Regions from separate parts of the Embleya sp. NPDC005575 genome, predicted to be linked through region 4. Evidence: riboswitches for the same ligand, from Rfam matches in the RefSeq annotation. Region 4 holds a riboswitch; each other region holds the start of a gene.
The links. Region 4 has a riboswitch for thiamine pyrophosphate ahead of ABZS54_RS24775 (cytosine permease). Riboswitches for the same ligand answer to the same signal wherever they lie in the genome.
Positions count from the first base shown of each region.

Region 1: it holds a riboswitch for thiamine pyrophosphate, as region 4 does, so the genes downstream of both, thiC (phosphomethylpyrimidine synthase ThiC) here and ABZS54_RS24775 (cytosine permease) in region 4, are expected to answer to the same signal.
Region 2: it holds a riboswitch for thiamine pyrophosphate, as region 4 does, so the genes downstream of both, ABZS54_RS32545 (GNAT family N-acetyltransferase) here and ABZS54_RS24775 (cytosine permease) in region 4, are expected to answer to the same signal.
Region 3: it holds a riboswitch for thiamine pyrophosphate, as region 4 does, so the genes downstream of both, thiO (glycine oxidase ThiO) here and ABZS54_RS24775 (cytosine permease) in region 4, are expected to answer to the same signal.

Region 1 covers NZ_JBEXCV010000009.1:33,953-38,006, reverse strand. The annotation lists gene ABZS54_RS05010 (cupin domain-containing protein) at 66-383, shown strand; gene tenA (thiaminase II) at 513-1,178, shown strand; gene ABZS54_RS05000 (hypothetical protein) at 1,309-1,509, shown strand; TPP riboswitch at 1,561-1,669, shown strand; gene thiC (phosphomethylpyrimidine synthase ThiC) at 1,661-3,442, shown strand; partial or broken gene ABZS54_RS04990 (response regulator transcription factor) at 3,494-4,054, opposite strand, start outside.
Region 2 covers NZ_JBEXCV010000135.1:1,697-5,750, forward strand. The annotation lists gene ABZS54_RS32530 (hypothetical protein) at 1-56, shown strand, start outside; gene ABZS54_RS32535 (helix-turn-helix transcriptional regulator) at 302-1,141, shown strand; gene ABZS54_RS32540 (DUF397 domain-containing protein) at 1,125-1,340, shown strand; TPP riboswitch at 1,450-1,622, shown strand; gene ABZS54_RS32545 (GNAT family N-acetyltransferase) at 1,922-2,533, shown strand; gene ABZS54_RS32550 (SRPBCC family protein) at 2,736-3,224, shown strand; gene ABZS54_RS32555 (alpha/beta hydrolase) at 3,338-4,054, opposite strand, start outside.
Region 3 covers NZ_JBEXCV010000033.1:38,952-43,005, forward strand. The annotation lists gene thiO (glycine oxidase ThiO) at 1-1,147, opposite strand, end outside; TPP riboswitch at 1,142-1,254, opposite strand; gene ABZS54_RS14315 (FAD-dependent oxidoreductase) at 1,369-2,553, shown strand; gene ABZS54_RS14320 (Rv2175c family DNA-binding protein) at 2,623-2,988, shown strand; gene thiE (thiamine phosphate synthase) at 2,999-3,643, shown strand.
Region 4 covers NZ_JBEXCV010000079.1:27,324-31,377, forward strand. The annotation lists gene ABZS54_RS24765 (alpha/beta fold hydrolase) at 1-672, opposite strand, end outside; gene ABZS54_RS24770 (CHAT domain-containing protein) at 967-2,169, shown strand; TPP riboswitch at 2,231-2,371, shown strand; gene ABZS54_RS24775 (cytosine permease) at 2,367-3,734, shown strand; gene ABZS54_RS24780 (hypothetical protein) at 3,823-4,054, opposite strand, start outside.

The sequences.
Region 1 (4,054 bases), on a different contig from region 4:
CCGGCGGGACCCTCCCGCTTGAGCCCCGGCAGAAAGTGTGCACGTGTCGGTAAGGAGTTGGTCACATGAAGGTCTTTCGGCTCGATGATCTGGACGCGGAGCGCGCGTTCGAGCAGGGTGCGTACCTGAAATTTCTCAGCGAACGGAACTTCTCGATGGGCCTGTACGCGCTTGAGCCGGGCGAGAGCGACACCCAGAAGCCGCACAACCAGGACGAGGCGTATGTGGTGATCAGCGGCCGGGCCACGCTCACCGTCGGCGACGAGTCCACGGCCGTGGCGCGCGGCAGCATCGTGTACGTACCGGCGCAGGTGCCACACCGCTTCCACCGGATCACCGAAGCGCTGCGGGTCCTGGTGTTCTTCTCGCCACCGGAGGGCTGAGGGCGAGGGCCGGGCGCGAGGGGCGGCCGGCGGTGGGCACACCTGTGGGCGGCCCGCACGCATGTACGACAATCGCACCTGGGGATCCAGCGATCGGATCTCGGGATCCGACGACGGGGAGTACATCCGATGACGCTGCGCGACGAACTCTGGGCTGCCATCGAGGACGTCTACGCGGCGATCCTCGACCACCCGTTCATCCACGGACTGACCGACGGCACGTTGCCGCGCGAGGCGTTCCGGCACTATGTCGTGCAGGACTCGCACTACCTACGCGACTACGCGAAGGCGCTGGCGGTGTGTGCGGCCAAGGCGCCGGACGAGGCAACGACCGTGCAGTTCGCGGGCGACGCGGCCGGCGCGATCGCCGCCGAGCGTTCGCTGCACGAGGGCTTCATGGTCGACTTCGGCAGCTCGGTGGCCGACGCCACCGCGACCGAGCCGGTGTTGCCGAGCACTCGGGCGTACGTCAGCTATCTGCTCGCCACGGTGCACAACGGCTCGTTCGCCGAGGGTGTGGCGGCGGTGCTGCCCTGCTACTGGATCTACGCCCGAGTGGGCGACGCACTGCTGGCCAAGGGCTCGCCCGACGAGCTGTACGGGCGCTGGATCGCCACCTACGGCGCCGAGGAGTTCCAGGCGACGGTGCGCGCGGTGCTCGACCTGGTGGACCGGATCGGCGAGGACCTCTCGGCGACCGAACGGGCTCGGATGATTGAGCACTTCACCACGACGGCGCGCTACGAGTGGATGTTCTGGGACGCCGCGTGGCGCGGCGAGCGCTGGCCGGTCTGAGCGGGTCCGGGCGGACCGGATCGTTCCCGGACGGACCGGAACCGGTCCACCCGGGTACGGCGTGTCCTCCCGGGGAATGTGCTTCCCGGGTGTGCACGTCTCGCGGGTTCGCGTGACTGGGGGTTGGACGATGGAGACATGGCCGCGCTGGGCACGCATCGGCGGACCGGTGCTCGTGCTGGTCCTGCTGTGCTGGTTGCTGATCTGGCTGTTCTCGGCCTTCCTGATGCTCATCGTCAAAGGCGTCGTCGGGCTGTGCGTCACGATCGGGATGGTCGTGCTCGCGCGCACCGCGGTGGTCGGCCGCGGGCCGCGCGACCCGCTCGGCTGAACCGGTGCTGGTCGTGCGGCGGTCGGTGTGCCAGGGTGGGGGGCGCACCACGCGGAGATACACGGGAGCTCGGGGCACCGGGCTGAGAGGGCGCTGAGGCCGCGCCGACCGCAGAACCTGACCGGGTAATGCCGGCGTAGGGAGCCTTTCCATGACCTCGCAAAACACTTCGCTGCCCGCTGCCCCGACGGCCGACCCGGCCGCCGCACGGACGGTCACCAGCGGACCGATTGCCCCCGCCCACCACCGCGGCTATGTCGCCGGATCGCGCGAGGACCTGCGCGTTCCGGTACGCACGGTGCATCTGACCAACGGCGAGACGGTTCGCCTGTACGACACCTCGGGCCCGTACACCGACCCCGCCTTCGAGGTGGATGTGCGGCGCGGCCTGCCCGCGCTGCGGGAGGCCTGGATCGAGGAGCGCGGCGACACCGCCCGCTACGACGGCCGGATCGGCGCGCTGACGCCGGCCGGATTCGCGGTGCCGGGTGCCGGGGCCCGACCCAGGCGCGCGTCCGGTTCCGAGGCGGTGACCCAACTCGCCTACGCGCGACGCGGGCTGGTCACCCCGGAGATGGAGTTCGTGGCGATCCGCGAGGGCTTGGCGCCCGAGCTGGTCCGGGACGAGATTGCCGCCGGTCGTGCGGTGTTGCCCGCGAACATCAACCACCCCGAGATCGAGCCGATGGTGATCGGCAAGAACTTCCTGGTCAAGGTCAACGCGAACATCGGCAACTCGGCGGTGACCTCCTCGATCGAGGAGGAGACCGACAAGCTGGTGTGGGCGATCCGGTGGGGTGCGGACACCGTGATGGACCTGTCCACCGGCAAGGACATCCACACCACACGCGAGTGGATCGTGCGCAACTCGCCGGTCCCGATCGGTACGGTGCCGCTCTACCAGGCGCTGGAGAAGGTGAACGGCAAGCCCGAGGAACTCACCTGGGAGCTGTACCGGGACACCGTGATCGAGCAGTGCGAGCAGGGCGTGGACTACATGACGGTGCATGCCGGCGTGTTGCTGCGCTACGTGCCGCTGACCGCGCGGCGCAAGACCGGGATCGTCTCGCGGGGCGGCTCGATCATGGCGGCGTGGTGCCTGGCCCACCATCAAGAGAACTTCCTCTACACGCACTTCGCCGAACTGACCGAGATCCTGCGCGCGTACGACGTGACCTACTCGCTCGGCGACGGGCTGCGTCCGGGATCCATCGCGGACGCCAACGACGCGGCGCAGTTCGCCGAGTTGGAGACGCTGGGCGAACTGGGCCGGATCTCCCGGTCGATGGACGTGCAGGTGATGATCGAGGGCCCGGGCCATGTGCCCATGCACAAGATCAAGGAGAACGTCGACCTCCAGCAACGCATCTGCGACGAGGCGCCGTTCTATACGCTCGGCCCGTTGACCACGGACGTCGCCCCCGGATACGACCACATCACGTCGGCGATCGGCGCGGCGATGATCGGCATGTGGGGCACCGCGATGCTGTGCTACGTGACGCCGAAGGAGCATCTGGGCCTGCCCGACCGGGACGACGTCAAGGCGGGCGTGATCGCCTACCGGATCGCGGCCCACGCGGCGGACCTCGCCAAGGGCCACCCGGGTGCGCAGGCGTGGGACGACGCGCTCTCCGATGCCCGCTTCGAGTTCCGTTGGCAGGATCAGTTCGACCTGGCGATGGACCCGGACACCGCGCGGGCCTACCACGACGCCACGCTTCCGGCGGAGCCGGCCAAGACGGCCCACTTCTGCTCGATGTGTGGGCCGAAGTTTTGTTCGATGCGGATTTCGCACGGCATCCGTGCCGAGCACGGCGACGGGGCCGGGGCTGCCGTCGGGACGACCGAGGTGGATGCCGAGGCCGGGATGCGGGCCAAGTCGGCGGAGTTCGCGGCCGCGGGCAACCGGGTTTATCTGCCGCTGGCCGACTGACCTTCGCGTGCCGGACGACGTCTCGGGGGCACGGTGGTTCCCGGGACGTCGTCAGGCCGGTCCGGGCGGGCCGCCCTCGCCGGCGACGATGACGCCGTGCTCGTAGGCGAACACCACCGCCTGTGCCCGATCGCGCAGGCCCAGTTTGGCGAACATGCTGCCCACGTGGCTCTTCACGGTCGCCTCGGTGACCACCAGGTGGGCGGCGATCTCGCTGTTGGAGAGGCCGCGGGCGACCAGCAGCAGGGCCTCTCGTTCGCGCGGGGTCAGGGCTGCCAGGAGCGCGGCGGCGACCGGAGCGGTTCGGTACGGGCGGCGAAGTTCTCGATGAGGCGCCGGGTGATCGAGGGCGAGAGCAACGCCTCGCCGTCGTGGATGACATGGATCGCCTCCAGCAGCCGGGCTCGGGAGGCGTCCTTGAGCAGGAATCCCGCAGCGCCCGCCCGCAACGCGCCGAAGACGTACTCGTCCAGATCGAAGGTGGTGAGGATGAGTACGCGCGGGGGCGGCGAGATGCCCTCGGCGTGCAATCGGGCGGTGGCCTCGACGCCGTCCACGCGTGGCATCCGGATGTCCATGAGGATCACGTCCGGGCGCAGGGCGGCGGCCAGT
Region 2 (4,054 bases), on a different contig from region 4:
GCATCAGCCAATCCCCGTACGAATTCACCAACCTCTTCGAGAACTTCACCGGCTGAACGCACCCGACCCGGCATCGGTCGACCCCCTTTCGACCGTTGCCTCCCAGGCCCGGCGGCGCCCACGCGACGCCGCCGGGCCCACCTTCACTCCGGAACCGGCCGGCCTCGGCGACGTCGGCTCACCCCGAGACCGGATAGGGGACGGATATCGGGATTCGCGCGTATCGCATCACTTTCAACCGTTACGTTGATCTCGGGCCGGGGCCGACCCTGACGTTGCGTACGAAGCGGAGTGATGATCCATGCCACGCAGGAATCTGGACCCCTACAAGTCACCAAGGGCCTTCTACGCCTCGGAGTTGCTCCGACTGCGCGAGGCCGCGGGGCTGACCCAGGCCCAGCTCGCCGAGCACGTGTTCTGCCACGATTCGAACATCGCCCACTTCGAATCGGGTAAGCGGCGGCCTCTGGTGGAGACCTCGAAGATGTTCGACGAGGTGTTCGACACCGGCGAGCACCTCCAGCGCCTCTGCGCGTTGGCCCGCCGGTCCGGGCACGCCGAATACTTCGCGGACGCGGCGGAGTTGGAGGAGCGCGCGCTGACGATCAGCGAGTACTCACCGATGCTGGTACCGGGCTTCCTGCAAACCGAGGCGTACGCACGCGCATTCACCAAGTCCGCTCGCCCCTTCACCGCCGAGGACGAAATCGAAGAACTCGTGCGAACGCGCATGGAGCGAGCGCGGCTGCTGGACAGGCAACGCCCTCCCAGAATCTGGGAGATCATCCACGAGGCTGCGCTGCACGTCGTCGTGGGGTCGCCCGAGATCATGCACGAACAATTGCTGGCCATCGTCGAGGCCGGCAGAAGTCGCCGCTACCTGGTGCAAGTGCAGCCGTTCACCGACGGCCCGCACCCGTTCATGACGGGCGTCGTCTCCTTGATGTCCTTCGCGGATGCCTCACCTGTCGTATACGTCGAGGGCGCTTACACGGGCCAGCTGATCGACGATCCGACCGTGGCCGGGAGCTATCAGAAGGCATACGATCTGGCCAGAGCGGCCGCGCTCTCGCCGACGGCTTCCCTGGTCCTGATCGAATCCGCAGCGAAGGGTTTCGCAACCGATGAGCATCGCACGTGACCTGAGCATGGCCCGCTGGCGCAAGTCCTCCTACACCAATGCTGATGGCGGTAACTGCGTCGAGGTAGCCGGCGGCCTGCCCGGCGTCGTCCCGGTCCGCGACAGCAGGGTCCCCGACAGCCCCATGCTGGTCTTCGCGAACGACGGCTGGTCGGCCTTGTTGTCCGACATCGGGCACAGCGCTCACACGGCCCACTGACAACGGTTGGGGTCCCGAGGCTCAATAGCCCCGGGACTCCAACCTCGTCCCACTTTCGGCCGACCCCTTGGCGAGGCTTTTGTCCAGGAGTATGGTGGTTAGTGGCCTACGGGGCGAGCGAGGGAGTTCGATCGATCAGTGGTTGGCCTTGGAGATGGGAGCTTCGGCTCAAGCCAAGGTCGGGTGGTCGGGCTGAGAGGCGTGAAGGTCGAATGGACCGGAACGCGACCCCTAGCACCTGATCCGGACAATGCCGGCGCAGGGAGCCCACCTCGTAGGTCCTTTTCGCGCGTACGTCCGCCCGGTCACCGGGCCCGACGAACGCGCGTTCGCTTGTCTTCACCGGAGTTGTAGTACTCGCGCCGGCCACCGCCAACCATCGTTTGCGTTGTGGCGAGCGAACCTTCCAGTGAGCCCCCACGCGCCGTCAGTCGATGGGGGTGGCGAGTTCGTACACGACCTCCAGGTACGCCGCGGCAACCGCGCTCAGACCGGTGCGCGGCCCGACGCGGACGGCGGGTAGTCCCGGACGGCGAACAATGGCATTGCCCGGTCGAGCGCGCGCCCACCACCCTGGGCACATGCAGCGAGACGCACGCGAAACCGACGACGCATCCGGGCCCCACCCCCTCCCCGACATCCACGTACGCGCCGCCGAACCGGCGGACGGACCCGCGCTGACCCGGATCGACCACGACACCTGGAGCACGCGGGTCACCCCTACGCCGCCCCTGCCGCCGGCACGCCCGTTCTTCGACCCCGACACCCCGCCGGCAAACGTGCTGGTCGCGTACGAGGGGTCGGAGGTACGCGGCTTCGTCAAGATACGTCCGTCCCGGATGGCCGCCAGTGGGCACGTCCAATACATCCACGGCTTCGCGGTGGATCCCGCCCATCAGGGCCGTGGCATCGGCGTCCTGCTGCTGACCGCCGCCCGCGCGGAGGCCGTTCGCCGCAGCGCCCGACGGATCACGCTGCACGTGCTGGGGACCAACTCCCGCGCGTGGCGGCTGTACGAGAAGTGCGGATACACGGTCGAGGGCATCGCCAAAGGCGAGTTCCTGCTCGACGGCCGCTACGTGGACTCGGTGTCGATGGCGCTGGAGCTGGAGCCGGCGGCGGCGCTCGACCCGGTGGGGAACACAGCGGAGGAGGGTGACGCCGGCACACCCCCGAGCGCGGATCGTCCGTAGGGCGAAGCCGGGGACGGGTGCCCGCCCGCTTCGGGGTGCGTGATCGGCCGATCGGACGACGTCCGCGTGGTTCCGTCGCGTCCTTCGGCGTGGCGTGCGCGCGGTGCCGGACTGCCGGGCCGAGCCGGCGGATAGTGGAACGAAGGCGATCCCCGGCACCGGTCGCGCCCGCGTCCGCTGCCGCACCCTTGGGAGAAACCCCGTGTCCGATATCCAGTTCACCTACGTCATGTACATCCGCACCACCCCCGAGGAGTTGTGGCGCGCACTGACCGACCGGGCCGAGATCAGCCGCTACTTCGACGGCTCGGGACCGGAATCGGACTGGCAGGTCGGCTCGCCGGTCCGCTGGTGGATGTCACCGCGGACGGCACCGCGTGACGCCGGCCAGGTGGTGCTGGCGGCCGAACCGCCTCGTCGACTGGCGTACACGTGGCACAACTACGAGCCCGAGATCGGTGAGATGTTCGGCTGGAGCGCGGAACAACTCGCCGAACACCGCCGTGAGCCGATCTCCCGGGTCTCCTTCGACCTGGTACCGCTGGGCGAGGTGGTCGCGCTGCGCGTCCTGCACGAGGGCTTCGCGCCGGATTCCGAGATACTCAAGAGCATCCGCGAGGGCTGGCCGATGATCCTGTCCAACCTCAAGACGGTGCTGGAAACCGGCGAGACCCTACGCTTCGGCGCCTAGCACCGGTCGGCGAATACGGAGATGTCCGTGTCGGCGGGAGGAATTCGGGGCGCCGATCGCGGCCCGAGGCGTGAGGGGTGAGTGAACGTCGCGGCGCGGGAGAAGTCGACCGGTCAGTGGGCGGGGTCGCGGGGGTGGACCGGGTCGGCGACCTTGGCGGGCGTGCGCAGGAAGGACCTGGTCACCTCGGTGAAGGCTTGGGGCTCGGCGGCGTGGATCAGGTGGCCGGCCGGGATGGTGACCACCCGGGCGTCGGAAAGACGGCGGGTCCACTCGGTGACACGGTCCTGCGGAATATGGCTCGCCGAGCCGCCGGCAACGACGAGGGTGGGGGCGGTGATTCGGGCCAGGCGCTCCCACCACACGGGATCGGGAGTGTCGACCTGCTTGCGGACGGCGACGACCATGTCCCAGTCGAAGCCGAGTTCGCCCTCGGGCCGCGTCGGCGGGATCGGGTCGCGCGGCAGCGGTACGGAGACGTCCTCGAGCACCAACCGTCCCACCCGTTCCGGGTGTTCCTGCGCGAACACGTAGGCCACCACGCCGCCCAACGAGTGCCCGATCAGGTCCACCCGATCGAGGCCGAGTGCGTCGAGGAAGCCGACCAGGTCGTCCCGCATCAATTCGATGGAGTAGTCCCCGGGCCAATCGCTGCGCCCGTGCCCGCGCAGATCGACCGCGTACACCCGCCACTGCTCGGCCAGGGCTTCGGCTATGCGGACCCAGTGCGTGGCGTCCTCGCCAAGTGCGTGCAGCAGCACCAGCGGCGGGGCCTCCGGCGCACCCCACACGTCGTACGCCAAGCGGATCCCGTCGATCTCGACCACGCT
Region 3 (4,054 bases), on a different contig from region 4:
AGCGGTCGGGCCCGAAGGGCGCGACGAGTTCGGGGGTGGTGCCGTGTGCGAGGACCTCGGCCACGGTGTCGGCGGTGATCGGGGTGAGCAGGATGCCGTGCCGGTAGTGGCCGGTCGCCACCACCAGGCCGGGCAGCGCGGAGCGGCCAATGATCGGCGCGTTGTCCGGGCTGCCGGGGCGCAGCCCGGCGAGCGTCTCGACCAGCGGCAGCTCGGTGATGCCGGGGACGAGTTCGTGCGCGTCGCGCAGGAGTTCGTACACGCCGCCCGCGGTCACCTCGGTGTCGTGGCCGAGTTCGTGCTCGGTCGCGCCGATCACCAGTTCGCCGTCCGCGCGCGGGACCAGGTACATGCTGCCGCCCTTGACCACGCCCCGGACGTTGCGGGACAGCAGCGGCAGCAGCGCCGGCGGCACCTTCAGTCGCAGGATCTCGCCCTTGACCGGCCGCACCGGCGGGATCGCCTCGGGGGGCAGGCCCGGGACGAGCGCCGAGCGGCAGCCCGCCGCGAGCAGCACCTGATCGGCGATCAGGTCGCGTCCGCCGGCCGTTCGCACGCCGTGCGCGCGCTCGCCGGCGACCAGGATCCGCTCGACGCTCTCGCGCACGAAGACGACGCCGGCCCGCGCGCAGGCCACGAGCAGTGCCGCGACCAGCCGGCGGTTGTCGATCTGGTGGTCGTCCTCGACGTGCAGGCCGCCGGTGATCGCCGGGGACAACATCGGTTCGAGCCGACGGCACTCGCGGCTGGTCAGCCACGACGACTGCAAACCGAGCCGCTGCTGATAGGCGTGCAGGTCCTTGAGTACGGCCCGGTCGTCCGCGTCCAGCGCGACCGCGATCGTGCCGCATGCGTGGTAACCCGAGGGCAGGTCCGCGGCCTCGGTCAGTTCGGCCGCGAACTCGGGGTAGCGCCGCGCCGATTCGATACTCAGCCGGAGCAGGCTCTCCTCGCCGTACTGGAGTTCGGAGACGGGGGTGAGCATGCCGGCCGCGGCGTGCGAGGCACCCCGGCCCGGGGCCGGATCGACGACGGTGACCGTGAGCCCGTACCGGGTGCGCGCGCGCCAGGCGACAGACAGTCCGACGACTCCCGCGCCGACCACGACGACGTCGGTGGGGTGCTCGGACATGGTGGGGCTCGACATGGTGAGAGGAACTCCCTTCGCCGGTATGACCCGGATCAGGTTCGGACGGTCGGGGGCTCGCAGCCCCCCTCTCAGCCCGGTCTCACCGGGCTCCCGTGACCTCTCCACACTACGACACCGGTTTCGGGTGTCCCGGGGGCGCCCGAGTGCGCCGAGATGTCCTTGACTGAGTCAAGACCCTGCTCGTCGGCGGCGCCGAGTCGCGTCATAGGGTGCCCTGCATGGACAACGTGCTCGTCGTGGGTGCCGGCATGGCCGGCCTGCAAACCGTGGTGGCGCTGCGGGACCAGGGGTACACCGGTCGCGTCACCCTGCTCGGGGCCGAGGCGCACGCGCCGTACGACCGCCCGCCGCTGTCGAAGGAGGTGCTCGCCGGCAAGACCGACGACACCTCCTTCGAGGCGGACTGGGCCGCACTGGAGACCGAGGTGCTGTTCGGCCGGACCGCGACCGGACTGCGCCCGGGCGCGGTGGACACCGACGCGGGGCCGATCGCCTTCGATCGATTGGTGATCGCGACCGGCTCGCGTGTGCTCGACCTGCCCGGCGCGGCCGAGGTTCCCGGCGTGCACGTGCTGCGCACCATCGACGACGCCCGCGCGCTGCGCGCCGCACTGGTGCCCGGCGCGCACGTGGTGATCGTCGGCGCGGGCTGGGTCGGCGCCGAGGTGGCCACCGCCGCGGCCGCGGCCGGCTGCCCGACCACCGTGGTCGAGGCCCTGCACACCCCGCTCGCCGGACCCTTCCCGAACGCCGTCGGTGAGCGGTTCGTGCCGTGGTACGCCGAGGCCGGCGTGGAACTGCTGCTGGGCGCGCGGGTGGACCGCCTGGAGGCGGGCGCGGTGCACCTGACCGACGGCCGACGGCTGCCCGCCGACGCGGTCGTGGTCGGCATCGGGGTGCGCCCGGCAACCGAGTGGCTGGCGGGCTCCGACGTGGTCCGCAACGAGCGCGGCTTCGTCGAGGTGGACGAGCACCTGGCCACCTCGGTGCCCGGGGTGTACGCGGTCGGCGACTGCGTGGACTTCCCGTCCGCCCGGTACGGCACCCGGATGAACGTCGAGCACTGGGACAACGCGCTCCAGGCACCGCGCGTGCTGGTGGCCAACCTGCTCGGCGGCGACCAGGCGTACGACCCGGTCCCCTACTTCTGGTCCGACCAGTTCGGCCGGATGGTCCAGTACGTGGGCCGGCACGGCGGGAGCGACGAACTGGTCTTCCGGGGCGCGGACGAGGACGGCAAGTGGACCGCGGGCTGGTTCGCCGACGACCGGCTGGTGGCGCTGCTCGCCGTGGGCCGGCCGCGCGACCTGGCCCAGGGCCGCAAGCTCGTGCAACTGGGCACCCCGGTGGATCGGGAGCGGTTCGTCGACCCGGAGAACCCGCTCAAGTCGGTCGCGCGCTGACCACCACTCGCCCGCCCCACCTCCGGGCGCCGGCGGCCGGCACCGGATGCGGAACCTAAACTTGGCCGGGTGAGCGAGATCGACGCCAAAACAGAAGCCCTCGTCCCCGCCTGGGTGACACTCCCCGACATCGCCGAGATCCTCGGCGTGGACATCCTGAAGGTCCGCCAGCAGCTCAAGGAGCGCAAGTTCCTGGCCGTGCGCCGCGGCGAGCACCGGGCCCTTCAGGTGCCCGCCGACTTCTTCCAGGGCGGCAACATCGTCAAGGGCCTGGTCGGCACGCTGACCCTGCTCGCGGACTCGGGCTTCACCGACGAGGAGGCGCTGGAGTGGCTGTTCACTCCGGACGACACGCTCCCGGGCACGCCGGTGCAGGCGCTGCAGGAGAACCGGATGACCGAGGTGCGTCGCCGCGCCCAGGCACTGGCGATCTGAGGCCGCGCGGATGACGAGCCGTCAGGAACGGTTGGCCGCCGCCCGTCTGTACCTGTGCACCGACGCCCGGGAGCGCCAGGGCGACCTGCCCGCGTTCCTGGACGCGGTGCTGGGCGCGGGCGTGGACATCGTGCAGCTGCGGCAGAAGGGCTTGGAGGCCCGCCCCGAACTCGCATACCTGGAGGTGTTCGCGGACGCCTGCCGCCGGCACGGCACGCTGCTCGCGGTCAACGACCGCGCGGACGTCGCGCACACGATCGGCCCCGACGTACTGCACCTGGGCCAGGACGACCTGCCGGTCCCGGCGGCGCGCGCGATCGTCGGCGGCGACGTGCTGATCGGCCGATCCACGCACGCCGAGGCCGAGGTGGACGCGGCGATCGTCGAGCCCGGGGTGGACTACTTCTGCACCGGGCCGGTCTGGCCGACCCCGACCAAGCCGGGTCGACCCGCGCCGGGTCTGGACCTGGTCCGCTACACCGCCGCGCTGCGCCCGCCCCGGCCGTGGTTCGCGATCGGCGGCATCGACCTGGGCAACCTGGATCAGGTGCTGGACGCGGGCGCCGACCGCGTGGTGGTCGTACGCGCGATCACCGAGGCCGCGGACCCGGCCGAGGCCACGGCGGAATTCGTCCGGCGACTCGCCGGGCGCTGACCCGGAGTCCGGGTGTCGGGCCGAGGAACCGGGGGCTACGGCTCGGTCGCTCGGGCGGGTCGCGTGCCGTTGGAGTGCCCCGGTCGCCGGGATCGCCGGCGCACGGCGGTCGACGGTCGGGCCGGCCCGATGCCGGACATGTCCGGCAGGCGGCGGAACCTCGTCGTACTTGCGACCGTGCCGCCGCGCGGTGCCCGCCCGGGCGTGGTTCGGTCTGGGCCGATCGAGTGGTTGGCCCCGCGGATGGCGCATTCCGGCCGAACCGGGCGGAGTGAGCGGCCAGACTGCCGAGATGGACACACCCGACGTTCGTCTCCGTCCGGGGTCCGCAGAGGATGCCCGCGACCACGACCCGCCGCACCCCGCGACAACGCCGCTGATCCCCGGCCCCCGGCTCACCGCCGCCGAACG
Region 4 (4,054 bases):
TTCGGCGCTTGGTCGACCGGTGAGGAAGCCGGCGCCGCCCAACAGCGCTGCGGCCTGGGCGTGTTCGGTTCGGCCACTGTAGATCGAGTCGATCAGGTCGGCCCAGCCGCTCATCGCGACCACGGCCTTGATCCTGGGATCGAACGCGGATGCGAGCAGGCTGATCCCGGCGCCGTACGAGACGCCGGCCATGCCTATTCGACCCGGATCGGCGGGCGTGTTGGCCAGGGCCCAGTCGATGACTCTGGACGCGTCGGCGATGTCCTCGGGCCCGGCCGTCTCGATTTCGCCACCGGACTGCCAGAAGCCGCGAGAGTTGTAGCCGATCACGACGTAGCCCTTGTCCGCGAGCTTTTGCGCGGGGACGACGTACTCGATCTGTGGCATCGCCCAACTGGTCGGCAAAATCACGATCGGGTAGTGGGTGCCGGGCGCGCCGCCGGTGGGCGTGACGACATTGGCGGCGAGCTTGGTGCCGCCGTCGCCGGGGATGTCGACGAAGCGCGGGGACGTGCCGGCGGCGGTCTGCACGGCCGCCGTCGGGATGTGCGTGGGGACGGTGCCGGCCGACGCGGCGGGACCGAGGGTGGTCCCGGCAAGGATCGCGGCCGAGACGACGGCGACCGCACGAGCGCGCACACGAGCGCGTGAACGCATGCGGAATTGACCCATGAGGGTCTCCTGACGTCATGGTCGGGGCGTGGCCCGACCCACGAGAAAGCATGGTGAAGCGACGCCCGGGGACGGCGTCTGAAGGTGACTCACGAGTAAGTTACGCGCCGGTAAATCAGGACGGAAGAGGCACGAGGCACTCCACCGCGCGAGGTTTTGTCGGCGGGGTGGCGACGACGACGGTCGCGACGAGGGGTGGAGCCGGGGCGGGCTCGGGGGTTTCTCGACCGCGGCATCGGTGAGTGCCGCTCCCCGCCCCGGTACCGTGGTGCCGGCCGGCGGGGGCAAGCGGGGGTGAGCGTGGAGGACGTCGACGCGGAGACGCGGCGGGCGTGGGAACGGGGCGAGCGCGGTCGGGCTCGGTGTGCCGAGGCGCTGAGCGCGCAGTCGACGGACGAGGGTCCGGACACCGTGCGCGAGTTGTTCGCGGAGGCGATCGAGTTGCTGACCGACGCGCTCGGCGCGCTGGACGGGGCCGATACGCGCTGGCCGGAATTCGCCTACGCGGCGGGCATCGGGTACGCCGCGAGCGCGGCACCGACCGGTGATCGGCGGGCCTGGGACCAGGCGCGGATCTGCTTCCGGCGCGCGCACCGGGCCGCACCGGCGGATGCCCACCTGCTCCGGGCCGCCGCGCAGGTGGCCGCGGCCCGGATCGGCCTCGACCCGCGCGGCACGCCGTGGCGCACCCTCCTCCACCCGCCGTCGGCCGGTGAGATCGCCGCCGCTCTCGGCCGACTCGGCACCGATGCGCTGGTGCAACTCGTACCGGGAGCCGCGGTGCTGAGCGGCGCCGACGGCACGACACGGGTGCTCGACCTGCCCGAGCTCGACTACGGCCTGGACCTGGCCGAGGGCGACCGGGAGAACTGGGCCGACATGCTCGACGCGCTGTGCGAATGGGCCTGGACCGCGGTGATGGAACCGGTACTGACCGCGCTGCCCGGCTCGTTCGGCCGCGCACCGTCCCTGGTCCTGCTGCCCGCCGGACCGTTCGGCATGGTGCCATGGCATGCGGCCTGGGCGCTCGTCGACGGCCGCCGTCGGCATGCGCTCCAGGACGCGCAGATCTCCTACATCGGCGCGCCGCGCTTGCTGTGCGAGGTCGCCGCGCGGCCGGTGAGCGTGCCGGCCCGGCGGTACCCGATCGAGATCGGCCGGGCCGCCGGCGACCCGATCGCTTTCGCGCCGGCCGGCGGTCACGACGAGACCTGGCGGGTGGTCGCCGAGTACCTGACGGCCGGCTCCCACACGGTGGTGTCGACGCTGTGGCCGGTGGACGACACGACTACCGCGCTGGTGCTGTACATGGCCCACCACTACCTCGACCGCCGTGACCTGTCCCCGGCCCAGGCCGTCCGCATCGCGCAGCTGTGGCTGCGCGACCCCAAGCGCGGCATCCCGGCCGCGATGCCGGTCGAACTGGCCGCCCGGGCCCGCGCGATCGTGCCGGACGACCTGACCGGCTGGGCGGGATTCACCCACTCGGGATGCTGAGCGCGAGCGTGCGTTTCCCCACCCCGCCTTCCCAAGCGACCCGCGAGGCGCGTACTGTTCGCCACGCCATCGCGGGAGCTCGGACCAACCGGGCTGAGAGGGCGGCATGGGGTGTCGGCGTCGAGCCGGCGCGCCCGGGGCCACCGACCGCTTGAACCTGACCGGGTAATGCCGGCGTAGGGAGAGCAGGTAGAGCCATGTCGGCTCCAGTCATCGACGACGCACGCCCCGAGGTGCCGCACGCCGGCGCCGAGGCACCCCTGATCCTGGATACCGCACCGCCCCGCACCCTGGGATTCCGCGACCAGGCGGCGTTCTGGGCCAACCTCGGCGTGAGCCTGCTCGGCTTCTCCGGCGCCCTGTACGTGCTGGCCCCGGTCGGCTATCCGCAACTGTCGATGGTCGCCGCGATCGTCGCGGCCGTCGGCGGCACGCTGATCGGCACGCTCATGGTCGCGGTCGCCGGCATCCCCGGCGCCCGCAGCGGTGCGCCCGCGATGACCGTGCTGCGCGGCCTGTTCGGCACGAAGATCTCGTACGTCCCGACGGTGTTCAACATCGTCCAGTGCATCGGCTGGGGCACCTTCGAGCTGCTGGTGATCTCGATCGGCATCGAGGCGATGACCGACGGCGACGGCCCGCACTGGTTGTACATCGTCGCCGCCGGCACGGTCACCACGGCGATGACGCTGCGCCCGTTGGGCATGCTGCGGATCCTGCGCCGCTACGTGACGATCGCGGTGGGCATCGCGATGCTCTACTTCTCGATCCAGCTGTGGCGCGAGGGCCTGCCGCCGATGACCGAGGGTTCGTGGTCCGGGTTCTTCCCGGCGATGGACGCGGCGCTCGCGGTCGCGGTCTCCTGGGTCCCGCTCGCGTCCGACTACACCCGCCACTCGCGCGGCACCAAGCCCGCGTTCTGGGCCGCGTTGAGCGGCTTCTCGATCACCAGCATCTGGTGCTACCTGCTCGGCCTGGTCGCCCTCGCCCAGGTGGGCGGCGACCCGGACAAGATCTTCGACTCGTTCCTGGGCGTCACCGCCGGGTGGGTGTTCTTCGCCGTCCTGGTCGTGCGCGAGGTGGACCAGAGCTTCGCCAACGTCTACAGCACCGCGATGTCCATCCAGAACCTCGCACCGCGTGTGGACCGCCGGGTGCTCTGCCTGGGCGTGGGCGCGCTGGTCACCGCGTTCGCGCTGATGGTGAACGACTTCGACACCTACGCGAGCTTCCTGTCGCTGATCGGCTCGATCTTCATCCCGCTGCTGGGCGTACTCGCGGTGGACCTGTTCGCCGGGCGCGGTCGGTCCGGCTGGGACCTGGGCGACCACGCGCCGGCCCGCGCGGTGATGATCGCGCCGTGGGCGCTGGGCTTTTGCATGTACCAGCTGATCAACCCGGGTTCGGTCGAGTGGTGGGCGACGTTCTGGGGCAACATCCAGGACGCGCTGCACATCCACGCGCAGGTGTGGACCTCGGCCTCACTGTTCTCGTTCGCGCTCGCGGGCGCGACCGCGTATCTCGCGGTCGCGTGGGACCGGCGGCGGGCGGTCGCGGCGCGTTGAGGTGGACCGGCCGCGTCGGTCGGGTGCCTCCTCCCGACGCGGCCGTGATCCACCCGCGGAACCTGCCGGTACTGGTCCGCTCCGCCGATCAGGGCAGCTTCACCACGGTCCCGCTGCCGGACGTCCGGGACACGCCCTGATCCGTCGGGCCGAAGGCCGAGACAAGATCCGGGGCCGACCAGCGGCGCATGTCGACGGGTGCGGTATCGGAGGGGCCCGGGTAGAGGCGGTACAGGGTGCCCGAACCGGCGATCGGGACGTCGCCGTGCACCAGGGCCACGAACGCGCGGCCGGCGGCGAGTTGTTCGGCTGGGTCGAGG